Regions from separate parts of the Joostella sp. genome, predicted to be linked through region 2. Evidence: riboswitches for the same ligand, from Rfam matches in the RefSeq annotation. Region 2 holds a riboswitch; the other holds the start of a gene.
The links. Region 2 has a riboswitch for S-adenosylmethionine ahead of ACN0TY_RS11075 (homocysteine S-methyltransferase family protein). Riboswitches for the same ligand answer to the same signal wherever they lie in the genome.

Region 1 (7,794 bases), on a different contig from region 2:
GGGCTAGTTTTCGGAGCGGAGCCTCTTGGAGGTTACATGGCTGGTGTTTGTGTTTCTGGAGTAATGTGGGCAATCTTTCAAAACAATGCTGGTGGTGCTTGGGATAATGCGAAAAAATCTTTTGAAGCAGGAATAGAAATCAATGGAGAAATGACGTACAAAGGTTCTGATGCTCACAAGGCCGCAGTTACTGGAGATACTGTAGGAGATCCATTTAAAGATACCTCAGGGCCATCAATGAATATTCTTATTAAATTGACGTGTTTAATTGGGTTGGTAATTGCTCCTATTTTGGGCGGACACTCTTCAGAAGCAATGGTCTCTAATTCGAAAGAAATTATTCAGAAAGAAATCCGTGTTACAGCTGATGATCAAGAGACTGCAAAGGCAGTAATTACAACTCATAAAACTGTAAATGGAGAATTGGTAACAACAGAAGTTGTAGTAGAAGGAACTCCCAAAGAAATTGAAAAGCAAGTAAGAGCTTTAAAGGAGGAATAACATAAGAATTAATTCAATATAAAAAGCGCCTGATTTCTCAAGCGCTTTTTGCATTATATAAAGTGCTTTAATATTTTCTTGGAGAGATATTTTACTCAAACAATCCGTTAATTTCAGCATCAATTTTATTAATAATCTCTCCTAAATCTTCAGGATTGTCAACAAAATTATATTTATCTACATCTATAATCAGTAATTTACCTTTATCATATCCGTGAATAAAAGCTTCATAACGTTCATTTAATCTACTCAAGTAATCTATGGAGATTGAATTTTCGTAGTCTCTTCCTCGTTTATGAATTTGGTTTACTAAGTTTGGAATAGAACTTCTTAGATAAATTAATAAATCTGGAGATTGTACAAGACTCTCCATCAAATTAAATAGCGAAGAATAATTTTTGAAATCTCTATTAGTCATCAATCCCATAGAATGCAGATTGGGAGCAAAGATATAAGCATCTTCATAAATAGTTCTATCCTGAATTATTTTCTTCCCGCTTTCACGGATCTCAAGAATTTGTCTAAATCGACTATTTAAGAAATAGATTTGCAGGTTGAAGCTCCAACGTTCCATTTGGGTGTAGAAATCATCTAAATAGGGATTATCTACTACGTCTTCAAAATGGGGTTCCCAATTAAAATGTTTAGATAGGAGCCTTGTTAAGGTAGTTTTTCCTGCGCCAATATTACCTGCAATTGCAACGTGCATGGGATTTTTGTTTTAAAGTTAATTATAAACTTCGGTAAAGATACAAGATATGATGGTGTGATGAAAAATAATTTCTTTTACTTTAATACATAAAATTTAATGTTGTAAAAGCTTAAACTCATAAACTACTAATTAATAGTGCTCATTACGCTAACTATTATTTTAGTAGAAAAATCTAGCTACTTCCAAACAAGCGGACAACAGAAAATTAGAAAGAACTAAAAATAAAAAAGTGTTAAACATTTTTCAGTTTCAATCTTATTCTTACATTTGTACCAGAATTTTGAGGAAAGATTTGACTGATTGCCACCTCGTAAAAAAAGAGCTAAAGCAGTGAAAACTCCTTTAGACGTGCCTGTCAAAATTCTTCTTCAATACATAGTTTATAAAGAGTATTTTTATGGCATATTTATTTACATCCGAGTCCGTTAGTGAAGGACATCCAGATAAAATTGCAGATCAGATTAGTGATGCACTTCTAGATAATTTCTTAGCATTTGATCCAGAAAGTAAAGTGGCTTGTGAAACGTTGGTTACAACGGGGCAGGTAGTGCTTGCTGGAGAAGTAAAGAGCGCTACATATTTAGATGTTCAGTCTATTGCTAGAGAGGTAATTAATAAAATAGGATACACAAAAGGAGCTTATCAATTTAGTGGAGATTCTTGTGGTGTTATCTCTTTAATTCACGAGCAATCTCAAGAAATAAACCAAGGGGTAGATAGAGCTTCCAAGGAAGAACAAGGAGCTGGAGACCAAGGAATGATGTTTGGTTATGCTACTAACGAGACTGAAAACTACATGCCTTTAGCGTTAGATATTTCTCATAAGTTGCTATTATCACTAGCAGATCTTCGAAGAGAAGGGAAAGAAATCACGTATTTACGTCCAGATGCAAAAGCTCAAGTTACAATAGAGTATTCAGATGATAATGTTCCGCAGCGAATTGATACCATAGTTATTTCTACACAACATGATCAGTTTGATGCTGATGATGAGAAAATGCTAAATCAGATTAAGAAAGACATCTTGGAGGTTTTAATTCCAAGAGTGGTAGCGAAATTACCAGCATATGTACAGGAGTTATTTAATGATAAAATAAAATATTATATCAATCCAACTGGTAAGTTTGTAATTGGTGGCCCTCATGGTGATAGTGGACTTACAGGAAGAAAAATTATTGTAGATACTTACGGAGGTAAAGGTGCACATGGTGGAGGAGCTTTTAGTGGAAAAGACCCAAGCAAAGTAGATAGAAGTGCTGCTTATGCAGCTAGACATATAGCTAAAAACTTGGTTGCAGCTGGAGTTGCAGATGAGGTTTTGGTGCAAGTAAGTTATGCAATTGGAGTAGTAGAGCCTACATCGATTTTTGTAAATACTTATGGAACTTCTAAAGTTGGTTTAACTGATGGAGAGATTGCTAAGAAAGTGGCAGCGTTATTTGATATGCGTCCCTTTGCAATAGAAGACCGATTGAAGCTGCGTAACCCTATTTATTTAGAATCTGCAGCTTATGGTCATATGGGAAAACAACCAAAAACAGTTACAAAAGTTTTTGAATCTCCCTACAATGGTAGAATTGAAAGAGAAGTTGAGCTTTTTACATGGGAAAAGTTAGACTTTGTAGATAAAGTAAAAGAAACTTTTTCATTATAATTAGATTTCTTACGCTAGATTTGGAAAATCGAAAATAATTTCTGAATCTTTGAGTTCATTGCCTTAAATTTAAAGTTTAAGGAAAAATATTAAGAAAATCCCACTAAGTGGGTAAGTTCATACATAATTTGATAGTGTTATCAAGAAAGGCGGAAGGAATAGACCTGTCGATGCCTTAGCAACCCTTTATCTATAAAGAAGGTGCTACATTCTACCACATTTGTGGATAGATAACAAGAATTTAATTCTTACGCGTTTACGCTTTTCTTGTTAACATATAATATGCTGATTATTCAGCTAGGATATAATTGTAAAAATATAGAAAAATGAGTAAACAAAAATTTTCGACTGACGCACTTCATGCAGGTCACGATGTAACAGCCAACGGAGGAACAAGAGCAGTACCTATTTATCAAACCTCTTCTTACGTATTTAATAATGCAGATCACGCTGCAAATCTTTTTAACTTATCACAGCCAGGATATATTTATACAAGGTTAAATAATCCAACAAATGATGTGTTAGAAAAACGTCTTGCAGCTTTAGATGGAGGGATTGCTTCTGTGGTAACTGCTTCAGGAACTGCGGCTATTTCTACAGCATTATTAGTGCTGTTAAAAGCTGGAGATCATATTGTAGCTTCGAGTAGCCTTTATGGAGGAACTTATAATTTATTGAGTAACACCCTGCCGAGACTAGGTATTACAACTACATTTGTAGATCCAGATGATGCAGGTAATTTCGCTGCAGCTGTAAAAGATAATACTCGTGCTTTTTTTATTGAATCCTTAGGAAATCCTAAATTGGATGTATTAGATATCAAATCAATTTCTGAGGAAGCAAAAAAAGCAGAAGTCCCTTTGATTGTAGATAACACAGTAGCTACTTCTTATTTAGTAAAACCTATTGAGCATGGGGCGAATATTGTTGTTCATTCTTTAACGAAATATATCTGTGGAAATGGAACCTCTTTGGGAGGAGTCATTGTAGATGCAGGTACTTTTAATTGGGCAAACGGAAAATTTCCTGAATTTACAGAGCCTTGCCCTAGTTATCACGGTCTTATTTATCACGATGCGTTAAAAGAAGCTGCTTTTATTGCAAAAGTAAGAATAGAAGGACTAAGAGATCATGGAGCGGCATTGAGTCCGTTAAATGCTTTTCAGATTTTACAAGGATTAGAAACCTTGTCAATACGTATCAAGAAACATAGTGAAAATGCATTGGCATTAGCAAAATGGTTACAAGAGCAAGAAGAAGTAGCTTGGGTGAATTACCCAGGTTTGGAAGATAATAAATATAAAAAATTAGCTGATAAATACTTGCCTGAAGGACAAAGTGGATTGGTTACTTTTGGAGTAAAAGGAGGTTTTGAATCGGCCAAAACAGTAGCAGACAATACTGAGATATTCTCCTTATTGGCAAATATTGGGGATACAAAATCATTGATTATTCACCCTTCCAGTACAACGCATCAGCAGTTAGATGAAGCGGCACAAGCTGCAGCGGGAGTAACAACAGATTTGATCAGGATTTCTGTGGGTCTTGAAGATTTAGAAGACTTAAAATCTGATTTAAAACAAGCATTACAACATATAAAAAGTTAAGACGTTGAAAAACGATTTGTTACATATTTCATTAAAAAAGTATACCACATTAAGCGGCGTTACACAAGATATAGACTTGTCTTATCAGGTCTTTGGAAGAGCATTGCATACAGCGCCAATTGTGATGGTTAATCATGCGCTTACCGGAAATTCTGATGTTAGCGGTGTAAATGGTTGGTGGAAAGATTTAATTGGAGACGGAAGGGCAATAGATACCAATAATTATACGGTGTTGGCATTTAATATTCCAGGAAATGGGTATGATGGATTTGTAATAGATAATTACAAAGACTTTGTAGCTAGGGATATAGCACGTATTTTTTTGAAAGGACTAGAGGCTTTAAAAATTACTAAGTTATATGCGCTTATTGGCGGTTCTTTAGGAGGTGGAATTGCTTGGGAAATGGCTGCTTTAAAACCAGATATTACTCAACATTTTATTCCTGTAGCAACCGATTGGAAATCTACGGATTGGCTTATTGCAAATTGCCAGATTCAAGAGCAATTCTTAGTGAACTCTAAGCAGCCTGTGCACGATGCACGAATGCATGCCATGCTTTGTTATCGTACGCCAGAATCTTTTAAAACACGTTTCAAACGTACTACAAATGCAGAGTTGCAGGTGTTTAATGTGGAGAGTTGGTTGTTGCATCATGGAGCAAAATTGCAAGAGCGTTTTCAATTATCAGCTTATAAATTAATGAATCAACTACTAAAAACAATAGATGTTACTCGAGATCGCTCAGAACACTTTGATATTTTAGAATCTATAGATGCCAATGTGCATATTGTAGGAGTGAGTTCTGATTTATTTTTTACTGCTGAAGAAAATAGAGAAACATATAAGCAATTAGCACAATCTAGTGATCGTGTGCGTTATGGAGAAGTAGTTTCTGTACACGGACATGATGCTTTTTTAATAGAATATGAACAATTAGAAAAAATAATAGGAGGAATTTTTGAGTCTTCCTTGAAAGATAATAAAATGAAAGTATTAAAATTTGGAGGGAAATCCTTGGCAAATGGCAACGGTATTAATAATGTTATCGAAATCATAGAAAATAAGGTAAAAGAAGGAGAGAAAATAACAGTTGTAGTTTCTGCTAGAAATAATGCAACCAATGAGTTGGAGAATATTTTGGAAACTGCGGCTACAGGTCAAGATTATGCTCATCTATTTGAAGCTTTCAAAAAATATCAGACGGAAGCTTATAAAAGTGCAGATTTATCAGTAGAATTTGACCGACTTGAAAAATTGTTTTCAGGAGTAAGTCTATTGGGAGATTGTAGTACTAAGATTAAAGACGAGGTGTTGGCTCAAGGAGAAGTGATTTCAGCAAAATTAATTACTGAAATTCTCCAAGGGAAAGGAGTTAAAGCTAATTTCACCGACTCAAGATCTCTTATAAAAACAGATGAGAAGTTTGGTGATGCACAGCCGTTAGAAAAAGCATCCAAAGAAAACGTACTTAAACATTTTGCAGCTCATAATGGAGATACGGTAAATGTTGTAACTGGTTTTATAGGTTCTAGTGTTAACAATGAGACCACAACATTAGGAAGAAACGGAAGTAATTATACGGCTTCGTTATTGGCAAATTTCTTAGATGCTGGAGAATTACAAAGTTTTACTCATGTAGATGGTATTTTTACAGCCAATCCAGATTTGGTGCCTAGCGCTCAAAGAATTGAAGAATTGTCTTTTAATGAAGCAAATGAGTTAGCAAATTTTGGAGCTACGATTTTACATGCAAAAACAATTATTCCTCTAATTGAAAAAAATATTCCGCTTAGAATATTAAATACTTTTAATCACGATAATAAAGGAACACTTATAACTGCAAATCCAAAGAAAGAAGGTATAAAATCACTTTCTGTACTAGAAAATGTAGCTCTAGTAAATCTTGAAGGGCGTGGTTTGTTAGGAAAAGCAGGAGTCGATGCGCGTATATTTAATGCTTTAGGAAGAAAAGATATTAGCGTTAGTATTATTTCTCAAGGTTCTTCAGAAAGAGGAATTGGAGTGGTAGTAAATGCAAAAGATGCTACGGAAGCAATAATCTCTTTGGAGAAGGAGTTTGAAAATGACTTCTATTCTAAAGATGTTAATAAGATTTCTGTTGTAGATGATGTTTCTGTAATATCTATCATCGGTCAAGATCTTAGTACGTTCCATAAACCATACAATGCTCTTATTAAGAATCAGGTAATTCCTATTTTATTTAATAATACAGTTACAGGAAAGAATGTGAGTTTAGTTGTGAAAAAATCACAGCTTCATAAAGCATTGAATGTAATTCATGGTGAGATTTTCGATATCTCGAAAAAAATAAACATCGCTATTTTTGGTCACGGATTAGTAGGAGGAACTTTAATAGATCAGGTTCTTACTTCCGCAGCAAATATCGAGGAGCGTAAAAAATTAAAGATTAATATTTTTGCAGTAGCAAATTCTCGTAAAGTATTGCTAGCTAAGGATGGCGTTACTTCTGAATGGAAAGATGAAATTAAAAACTCAACAGCTCCATCAAATATCCAAGATGTAATTGATTTTGCAAACGATCATCATTTAGAAAACCTTATTGCGATTGATAATACGGCTAGTAAAGATTTTGTTGGAAACTATACAAAGTTGGTAGAAAATGGATTCGATTTGGTATCATCAAATAAAATTGCAAATACTTTAAGCTTCGATTTCTATGAAGAATTAAGAAGTCTACTGGATAAAAATCAGAAGCAATATCTATATGAAACAAATGTTGGAGCAGGATTGCCATTAATAGATACTATTCGTATTTTACATTTATCAGGAGAGAATATTACTAGAATCCGAGGTGTTTTTTCAGGAACATTAAGTTATTTATTTAATCAATTTTCTTCTGAAGAAAAACCTTTTAATGAGATCTTAAAAGATACCATTGATAAAGGATTTACAGAACCAGATCCAAGAGAAGATCTGAATGGAAATGATGTTGGTAGAAAATTATTAATTCTCGCTCGTGAATTGGATCTTAAAAATGAATTTGAAGATGTTAATATTCAGAATTTAGTTCCAGAGAAATTAAGAGAAAAAGAAGTGCCTGAGTTTTTAAATAGCTTAGCTGAGTTTAATGCTCCGTATCAAGAAATTAAAGAAAATCAGGAAAAAGGAAATGTACTCCGTTATGTTGGAGACTTGCATGGAGATTTACAACAGGATAAAGGAGTTTTAGATGTTAAATTAGTTTCTGTGCCAGCAGATAGTGTTTTAGGACAAGTGAAAGGGGCAGATTCTATTTTTGAAATTTATACTGAATCTTATGGTGACCGACCGATAGTTA
Region 2 (7,794 bases):
ACAAGATAAAAGCACGATAAAAATGATGAATACTTTCTGCATAAATTTTATTTCACGGCAAAAGTAATCTTATTTTTAAAATAACGCAGAAGCGATAGCTTTAATATTATCAGATTTCCCCATTGAATAATAATGTAACAATGGAACTCCTGCATCTTTTAATTCTTTAGATTGCTGGATACACCATTCGATTCCAACTTGGCGAACTTCCTTATTATTTTTACAACTCTCTACAGAATTAATAAGTTCTTCTGGGATATCAATTTTAAAAACTTGTGGTAATAATTGCAAATGCTTTTTCACTGCAATGGGCTTTATACCAGGAATTATAGGCACATTAATTCCTGCTGCCTTAGCTTTCTCTACAAACTCAAAGAACTTACTATTATCAAAAAACATTTGCGTTACAATATAATCTGCACCTGCATCTACTTTTTCTTTTAGTTTCTTTAAATCAAAATCTAGTGAAGGAGCCTCTAAATGCTTTTCTGGATATCCTGCCACTCCGATACAAAAATCAGAGGCACAATCAGACTCTATTGTTTCGTGTAGATATTTCCCATCACATAAATCTCTAATTTGTTTCACCAAATCTGTTGCATAAGGATGACCACCTTTGGTAGGCTCAAAATAACGTTGATGCTTCATTGCATCCCCGCGAAGTGCCATTACATTTTCGATTCCCAAATATTGACAATCTACCAATAGATACTCCGTTTCTTCTTTTGTAAAACCACCACACAATACATGCGGAATTGTGTCTACATCATACTTGTGTTTTAATGCCGCACAAATCCCAACTGTACCAGGACGCATACGAGTAACTTTTCTATCAAAAAGACCTTCCTTTTCTATATAAACAAACTCCTCACGAGAAGTAGTAACGTCTATAAACGGCGGATTAAACTCCATCAAAGGATCGATATTATTATATAATTCTTGAATATTTTTACCTTTTTGAGGAGGTATAATTTCAAAAGAAAACATAGTTTTCCCGTTGGCTTTCTTTATATGATCGGTTACTTTCATTATAATATATTTTGGAATTTATAGGCTTATGAAACCTAAAACCCTATTTTAAACTTTATATTCTACTATTTTTTAATTAGCAATACTTGGACTTAGCCACTTTGTAGCTTCTTCTACACTAATATTTCTACGTTCAGCATAATCGGCAACTTGGTCTTCTTTTATTTTCCCTAAACCGAAATATTTCCCTTTCGGATTTGCAAAATAATAACCTGAAACAGAAGATGCAGGCCACATAGCCAGGCTTTCTGTCAACTTAACTCCTATTCTATTTTCAACATCTAAAACTTTCCAAATAACCTTTTTCTCTAAATGATCTGGACAAGCTGGATACCCTGGTGCTGGTCGCATTCCTTTATAATTCTCCTTTATTAGATCTTCATTTGATAAAGATTCATCGGAAGCATATCCCCAGATTTCCTTACGAACACGCTCGTGAAGGTACTCTGCAAAAGCTTCAGCCAATCTATCTGCTAATGCCTTGATCATAATCGAATTATAATCATCTAAATCTCTGATATATTGAGCTGAAATTTCATCAACACCAAATCCTGTACTTACACAAAAAGCTCCCATATAATCCTGCTTCCCTGTTGTTTTAGGTGCTATAAAGTCTGCTAATGCTATATTTGGTGCTCCTTTAGTTTTTTCTGATTGCTGACGAAGTGTTAAGAATTTATCTAACTCATTTCCATTTTCATCATACAGTTGGATATCATCATCGTTAACTTGATTAGCTGGAAAAATTCCAAGAATACCTTTGGCTGTAAGCCATTTCTCATTAATAATCTTATCCAACATTTCTGTTGCTTCATCAAAAAGTTTTGATGCTGCTGCTCCTACAACTTCATCCGTTAAAATATCTGGATATTTACCATGTAACTCCCATGATCTAAAAAATGGAGTCCAATCTATATAATCTCTTAGCTCCCCTAAATCAACCGACACCTCTTTTACACCTAAAAAATTAGGTTTTGGAGCAGTAAACTCATCCCAATCTAATTTTATCTTATTCTTTCGAGCATCTGCTATACTTAGATAATTCTTCACACGAGCTCTATTTAAGAAACCTTCGCGTAATTTATCATATTCCGCTCTCAAAGAAACGCCATAAGCCTCCTTAAGTTTAGGGTTAATAAGACTTCCAGCTACATTTACCGCCCTAGAAGCATCATTTACATGAACTACCGTTTTAGAGTATTCCGGAGCAATTTTAACTGCCGTATGTGCTCTAGAAGTTGTAGCTCCCCCTATCATTATAGGAATACTTAAGTTTATTTTTTCTAACTCTTTAGCCAAATAAACCATCTCATCTAAAGACGGTGTTATTAAACCACTAAGACCTATTATGTCTACTTCTTCATCTATCGCTGCTTGAATTATTTTTTCTGGTGGAACCATCACTCCAAGATCTACAATCTCATAATTATTACATCCTAAGACAACACTTACAATATTTTTTCCGATATCATGCACATCTCCCTTTACGGTTGCCATCAATACTTTTCCTGCTGAACGAGAATTTTCATCTTTTTGCGCTTCAATAAATGGCAATAAATACGCTACCGCCTTTTTCATAACACGAGCAGATTTTACCACTTGAGGAAGGAACATTTTTCCACTTCCAAAGAGATCTCCCACTACATTCATACCATTCATCAAGTAGTTTTCAATAACTTCTATTGGTTTATCTACTACCTGTCTAGCTTCCTCTGCATCTTCTTCAGCAAATTCTAACACTCCCTTTACCAAAGAATGCGTAATTCTCTCTTGCAATGTTCCATTTCTCCATTCTTGAGCTAGCTTTTCATTAGCTTTTGTATTTCCTTTTACTGTTTCAGCAAAATCCAATAAACGCTCTGTTGCATCGTCCCTTCTGTCTAATAAAACGTCTTCAACATATTCTAAAAGGTCTTTTGGAATCTGATCATAAACTTCCAACATCTCAGGATTTACAATTCCCATTGTCATTCCATGTTGAATCCCATGATATAAAAAAGCAGCATTCATCGCCTCTCTCACAGTGTTATTTCCACGGAAAGAAAATGAAACATTACTAACCCCTCCACTAACATGTGCATGTGGTAAATTCTCTCGAATCCATTTTGTGGCTCTAAAAAAATCAACTGCATTCTGGCGATGTTCTTCCATCCCCGTTCCTACTGGGAAAATATTAGGATCGAAAATAATATCTTGAGGATTAAAGCCAATCTTATTTACTAATGTATCATAAGAACGCTTACAAATTTCAATCCGTCTTTCATAAGAATCTGCCTGCCCAACCTCATCAAAAGCCATCACAATTACAGCTGCTCCATAACGCTTTACAAGTTTTGCGTGCTGTAGAAACTGCTCCTCACCCTCTTTTAAACTAATAGAGTTTACGACACCTTTACCTTGCACCACTTTTAATCCAGCTTCGATGATCTCCCATTTCGAGCTATCTATCATTACTGGCACACGAGCAATATCTGGCTCTGCTGCAATAAGATTCAAGAATCTTGTCATGGCATATTTACCATCCAACATTCCTTCATCCATATTCACATCTATAATCTGAGCTCCTCCCTCTACTTGGGCACGGGCAACTTCAAGCGCCTCATCGTAATTCTCTTCTTTAATTAATCGAAGAAATTTACGTGATCCCGTTACATTAGTACGTTCCCCAACATTAACAAAATTTGTATTTTCATCTACAATAAGAGGTTCCAGTCCCGATAAAACTAAGGGAATTCTCCCTTGCTCTTCGTTTTCTGATTGTTGGTTACTAGTCTCCATCCCTTTCATAATTTATTTAATAATTCATAAAAACCATTCATTAGCGTCTATAGCAAAACGGTTTTAATTACTTCTTATTTATAATATTCCAATTAAAAGCCATCTAAATTTAATAGGTAGCTAGTGCTTTTCTAGGTTTATATTCCTTAGCAATAGTTGCCAATAGACTGATATGATCTGGCGTTGTACCACAACATCCTCCGATAATATTTACAACATTCTCTTCTAAATACGTTCTAACAAGTGCTTGCATCTCTTCCGCAGTTTGATCATACTCTCCAAAGTGATTTGGCAAACCTGCATTTGGATATGCAGAAATATAGAATGGTGATTTTTGTGACAACCTTTTTACATAAGGTAACAATTGATCTGCTCCTAAAGCGCAATTAAAACCAACACTTAATAAAGGAACATGAGAAATACTTATTAAAAAAGCCTCTGCTGTTTGCCCTGAAAGTGTTCTCCCAGAAGCATCTGTGATAGTACCACTTACCATTACTGGAATATCAACTCCCTTTTCTTCTTTTACCTCTTCTATTGCAAATAAGGCTGCCTTTGCATTAAGCGTATCAAAAATAGTTTCTACCAAAAGTACATCTACCCCACCATCGATTAATGCTTCTGCTTGTAGTTTATAAGCAATTCGCAACTCGTCAAAAGTAACTGCACGGTAACCAGGGTCATTTACATCTGGAGACATACTGGCTGTCCTATTTGTAGGTCCCATGGCACCTGCTACAAAACGAGGTTTATTAGGTTCTTTAGCTGTAAACTCATCTGCTACTTTCTTAGCTATCTTAGCTGATTCGAAATTTAATTCATAAACAATATCTTCCAAATGATAATCTTCCATTGCGATGGTAGTACCAGAAAAAGTATTTGTTTCCACTATATCTGCTCCAGCTTCATAATATTTTGCATGAACATCTGCTATAGCTTGCGGTTGTGTAAGAGACAACAAATCATTATTTCCTTGCAACGGATGTTCAAAATCTTTAAAACGTTCTCCTCGAAAGTCCTCTTCAGTAAATTTATAGCGCTGTAACATAGTTCCCATTGCTCCATCTAGCACTAAGATTCGTTGTTCGAGTTCTTTTCTAATATCCTTCATTTTATTCTACTTAAAATAGTAATAACTATAATCGTTTATTCGCTCAAAAGACGGTAGTAATATCTGTTGTATGTATCAAGAAAGGGTGAAGTAAAAAAGGAAATCTTTTTTGTTATCTGTCCACGAAAAATACGTGGTAGAACGTAGCACCTTCTTAATACATTTTATCGTTTGTAAAAATATACAAAGGGTTGCTAAGGCTTCTGCGGGTCTAATCCCTACACCTTTCTTGATAACGTTCAGTAAAACTATGAACAATTGAAATGCAAATATAACTTACATTTTACTGTTAAACAAATGCATATTGTTTAATTTCTGATGAAAAGAATTGCTCTAAAAAACAAAAGGCAAACCTACATTTTATAATGGATTTGCCTTTTGAATAATCTTATATAAATAGTATTAAACAATACTTTTAATAACTTCTTTTTTAGCTTCTTTTTTTGTTCCATCAAAACCTTGAACTCCTCCAACCGTTGTATATTTCATTACATACTTTTTATCTGGAAAAATACGTTGGTAAGCACTTTGGCACATTACTGCTGCTTCATGGAAACCAGAAAGAATCAATTTTAATTTTCCTGGATATGTATTTACATCGCCTATTGCATAAACGCCAGGAATATTGGTAGCATAATCATACGCATTATTAACTTTTATAGCATTCTTTTCGATTTCTAAGCCCCAATTTGCAATAGGTCCTAATTTTGGTGACAATCCAAATAATGGAATAAAATTATCTACTTCCACATGAGATTCCCCATTTTTTAAATGCTTTACCGTAAGCGCTTCTAGTTTATCTTCTCCGTGTAGCGCTGTAACTTCTGCCTCTGTAATAAGTTCAATCTTACCCTTTTTAGAAAGTTCTGCTACCTTTTCAACAGAATCCAACGCTCCTCTAAATTCATTTCTACGGTGAACTAAATAAACTTCTGAAGCTACATCAGCTAAGAAAATAGACCAATCTAAGGCAGAATCTCCACCTCCAGCAATCAATACTTTTTTATCACGATATACTTCTGGATCTTTTATGATATAAGAAACTCCATTATCTTCAAACTTATCAATGTTTTCTAATTGTGGTTTTCTAGGCTCAAAACTTCCTAGACCTCCAGCAATTACAACAACAGGAGCATGATGTTTTGTCCCCTTATTTGTAGTAACAATAAAGCTTTCGTCTTCTAATTTCTCGATCGTTTCTGCTCTTTCCCCTAGTGTATATGTAGGCTCAAAAGATTTAATCTGCTCTAAAAGATTGGTTACAAGATCGCCAGCCAATACTTCTGGAAAACCTGGGATATCATAAATAGGTTTTTTAGGATAGATCTCAAAACACTGCCCTCCTGGCTGTGGCAAAGCATCAATTAAATGACACTTCAGCTTTAATAAACCTGCTTCAAAAACCGTAAATAATCCCGTTGGCCCTGCTCCTATTATTAGTATATCTGTTTTAATCATATAAAAATTCTAATGCTTAACAAGTAAAACTTATTAAGACTTATTATAAATAATGCAAATGTATTTTATAAGAAGCTAATCAAACCTACGTGATACGGAACTATATGTACGCAAAACGGAGGAAAACCGAGAAGCTATAAATAAAAGTGCTACTGAAGTTTATTCAATTTAAACAATACTGATTTATCTTTTTCTAATTCAGATTGGTAACACATAGACAATTCAAAAACCATAAAATCCTCCACTTTAAACAAAGAAAGGTTTATAGCGTCCAACAAAGACAGAACATCCTCATAGCTTTGTATTGAAAACACCAAGATCATCCTACCGCCATTACAAACTTTATAAAACACTTCGTTTATATAATCTGTTAACTGACTCCTATCTATCCTTGGATTAATGCTCAATATTCTATGAAAGAACTGATTGACGTATGGAATGTCATTATTCTCGAAGCAACTAAAAATAGCCTTCCTTTTAGATATGTATTCCTTATAAACAACAGCAGCTTTATTTACAAAATTAATGGAGGAATCTAGTGCAAAATAGCTAACACTAGCATCTTCTAAAATAAAAGATGTTAAAGGATTGATTCCAAAATAAAGATCCAAGACTCTTACTTTAGGTCTTAATTCTAATGACTTAACTATTAATTCAATGAATTTATCATAAGTGATATTATTCAATTGCATTCCTACTGAGCTAGAAACATTTACATAAAATTCATCCACACTATCACGCCGGTTTTCTAATTTATTCATCCCCCAAACCATTATTAATTAATAAAAAAATCCATTATACTTATTTAGATTAAGTTTAAATAAGTACTTTTGAATTTCAAAAATAACTATTTGAATCTAGCTTAAACCTACGCTATAGGGAATAAAACCTACGTGATAAGAAATAATGGAGAAACTTAAAATTAACAAGAACACCAACAAGGCTACAGAGTTTAATTTCGGGAAAACAACAATAAAAGTAGATAACTATAGCACCATTGAAGCAAACACTGTCTTTGATGAAGAGGATATTAAGGGATGGTACAAAGAGGCTATTTATAATGAATTCAAAATAGGGTATGGAGAACTATCTACTAATAAAAATGCATCACTTACTTGCAATTATTATGATAAAATAATTGAGATGATATTCTCTGTTGATGGTAGCGCATCAATGAAGTACAATGGATCTACACAAGTTCATGACTTTCAAAAAAACACTCATACCGTTCTTCACTGTAAAAATAACTACACAGAGATCACATTTAAAGATACCTATTCTACATTTGTTCTGATTCAATTAAATGCATCTTTTTTTGAAGACTTAATTCCTTCTGAATCGACATTCAATGACTTTAAATCTATCATTAGTGAAAGTCTAACTGGATGCATTAAAAACGTAAATAATACAATAAGTCC

Region 1: another riboswitch for S-adenosylmethionine. It lies ahead of ACN0TY_RS14670 (O-acetylhomoserine aminocarboxypropyltransferase/cysteine synthase family protein); the one in region 2 lies ahead of ACN0TY_RS11075 (homocysteine S-methyltransferase family protein).

What each region holds. Positions count from the first base shown of each region.
Region 1 is NZ_JBLXAF010000010.1:5,404-13,197, reverse strand. Features, by position in the region: gene ACN0TY_RS14685 (sodium-translocating pyrophosphatase) at 1-501, shown strand, start outside; gene ACN0TY_RS14680 (deoxynucleoside kinase) at 593-1,210, opposite strand; gene metK (methionine adenosyltransferase) at 1,611-2,867, shown strand; SAM riboswitch class I at 3,002-3,104, shown strand; gene ACN0TY_RS14670 (O-acetylhomoserine aminocarboxypropyltransferase/cysteine synthase family protein) at 3,194-4,474, shown strand; gene thrA (bifunctional aspartate kinase/homoserine dehydrogenase I) at 4,479-7,794, shown strand, end outside.
Region 2 is NZ_JBLXAF010000006.1:20,707-28,500, reverse strand. Features, by position in the region: gene ACN0TY_RS11090 (acyloxyacyl hydrolase) at 1-42, opposite strand, end outside; gene metF (methylenetetrahydrofolate reductase [NAD(P)H]) at 76-1,029, opposite strand; gene metH (methionine synthase) at 1,102-3,816, opposite strand; gene ACN0TY_RS11075 (homocysteine S-methyltransferase family protein) at 3,917-4,918, opposite strand; SAM riboswitch class I at 5,028-5,157, opposite strand; gene ACN0TY_RS11070 (NAD(P)/FAD-dependent oxidoreductase) at 5,321-6,376, opposite strand; gene ACN0TY_RS11065 (hypothetical protein) at 6,526-7,137, opposite strand; gene ACN0TY_RS11060 (helix-turn-helix transcriptional regulator) at 7,283-7,794, shown strand, end outside.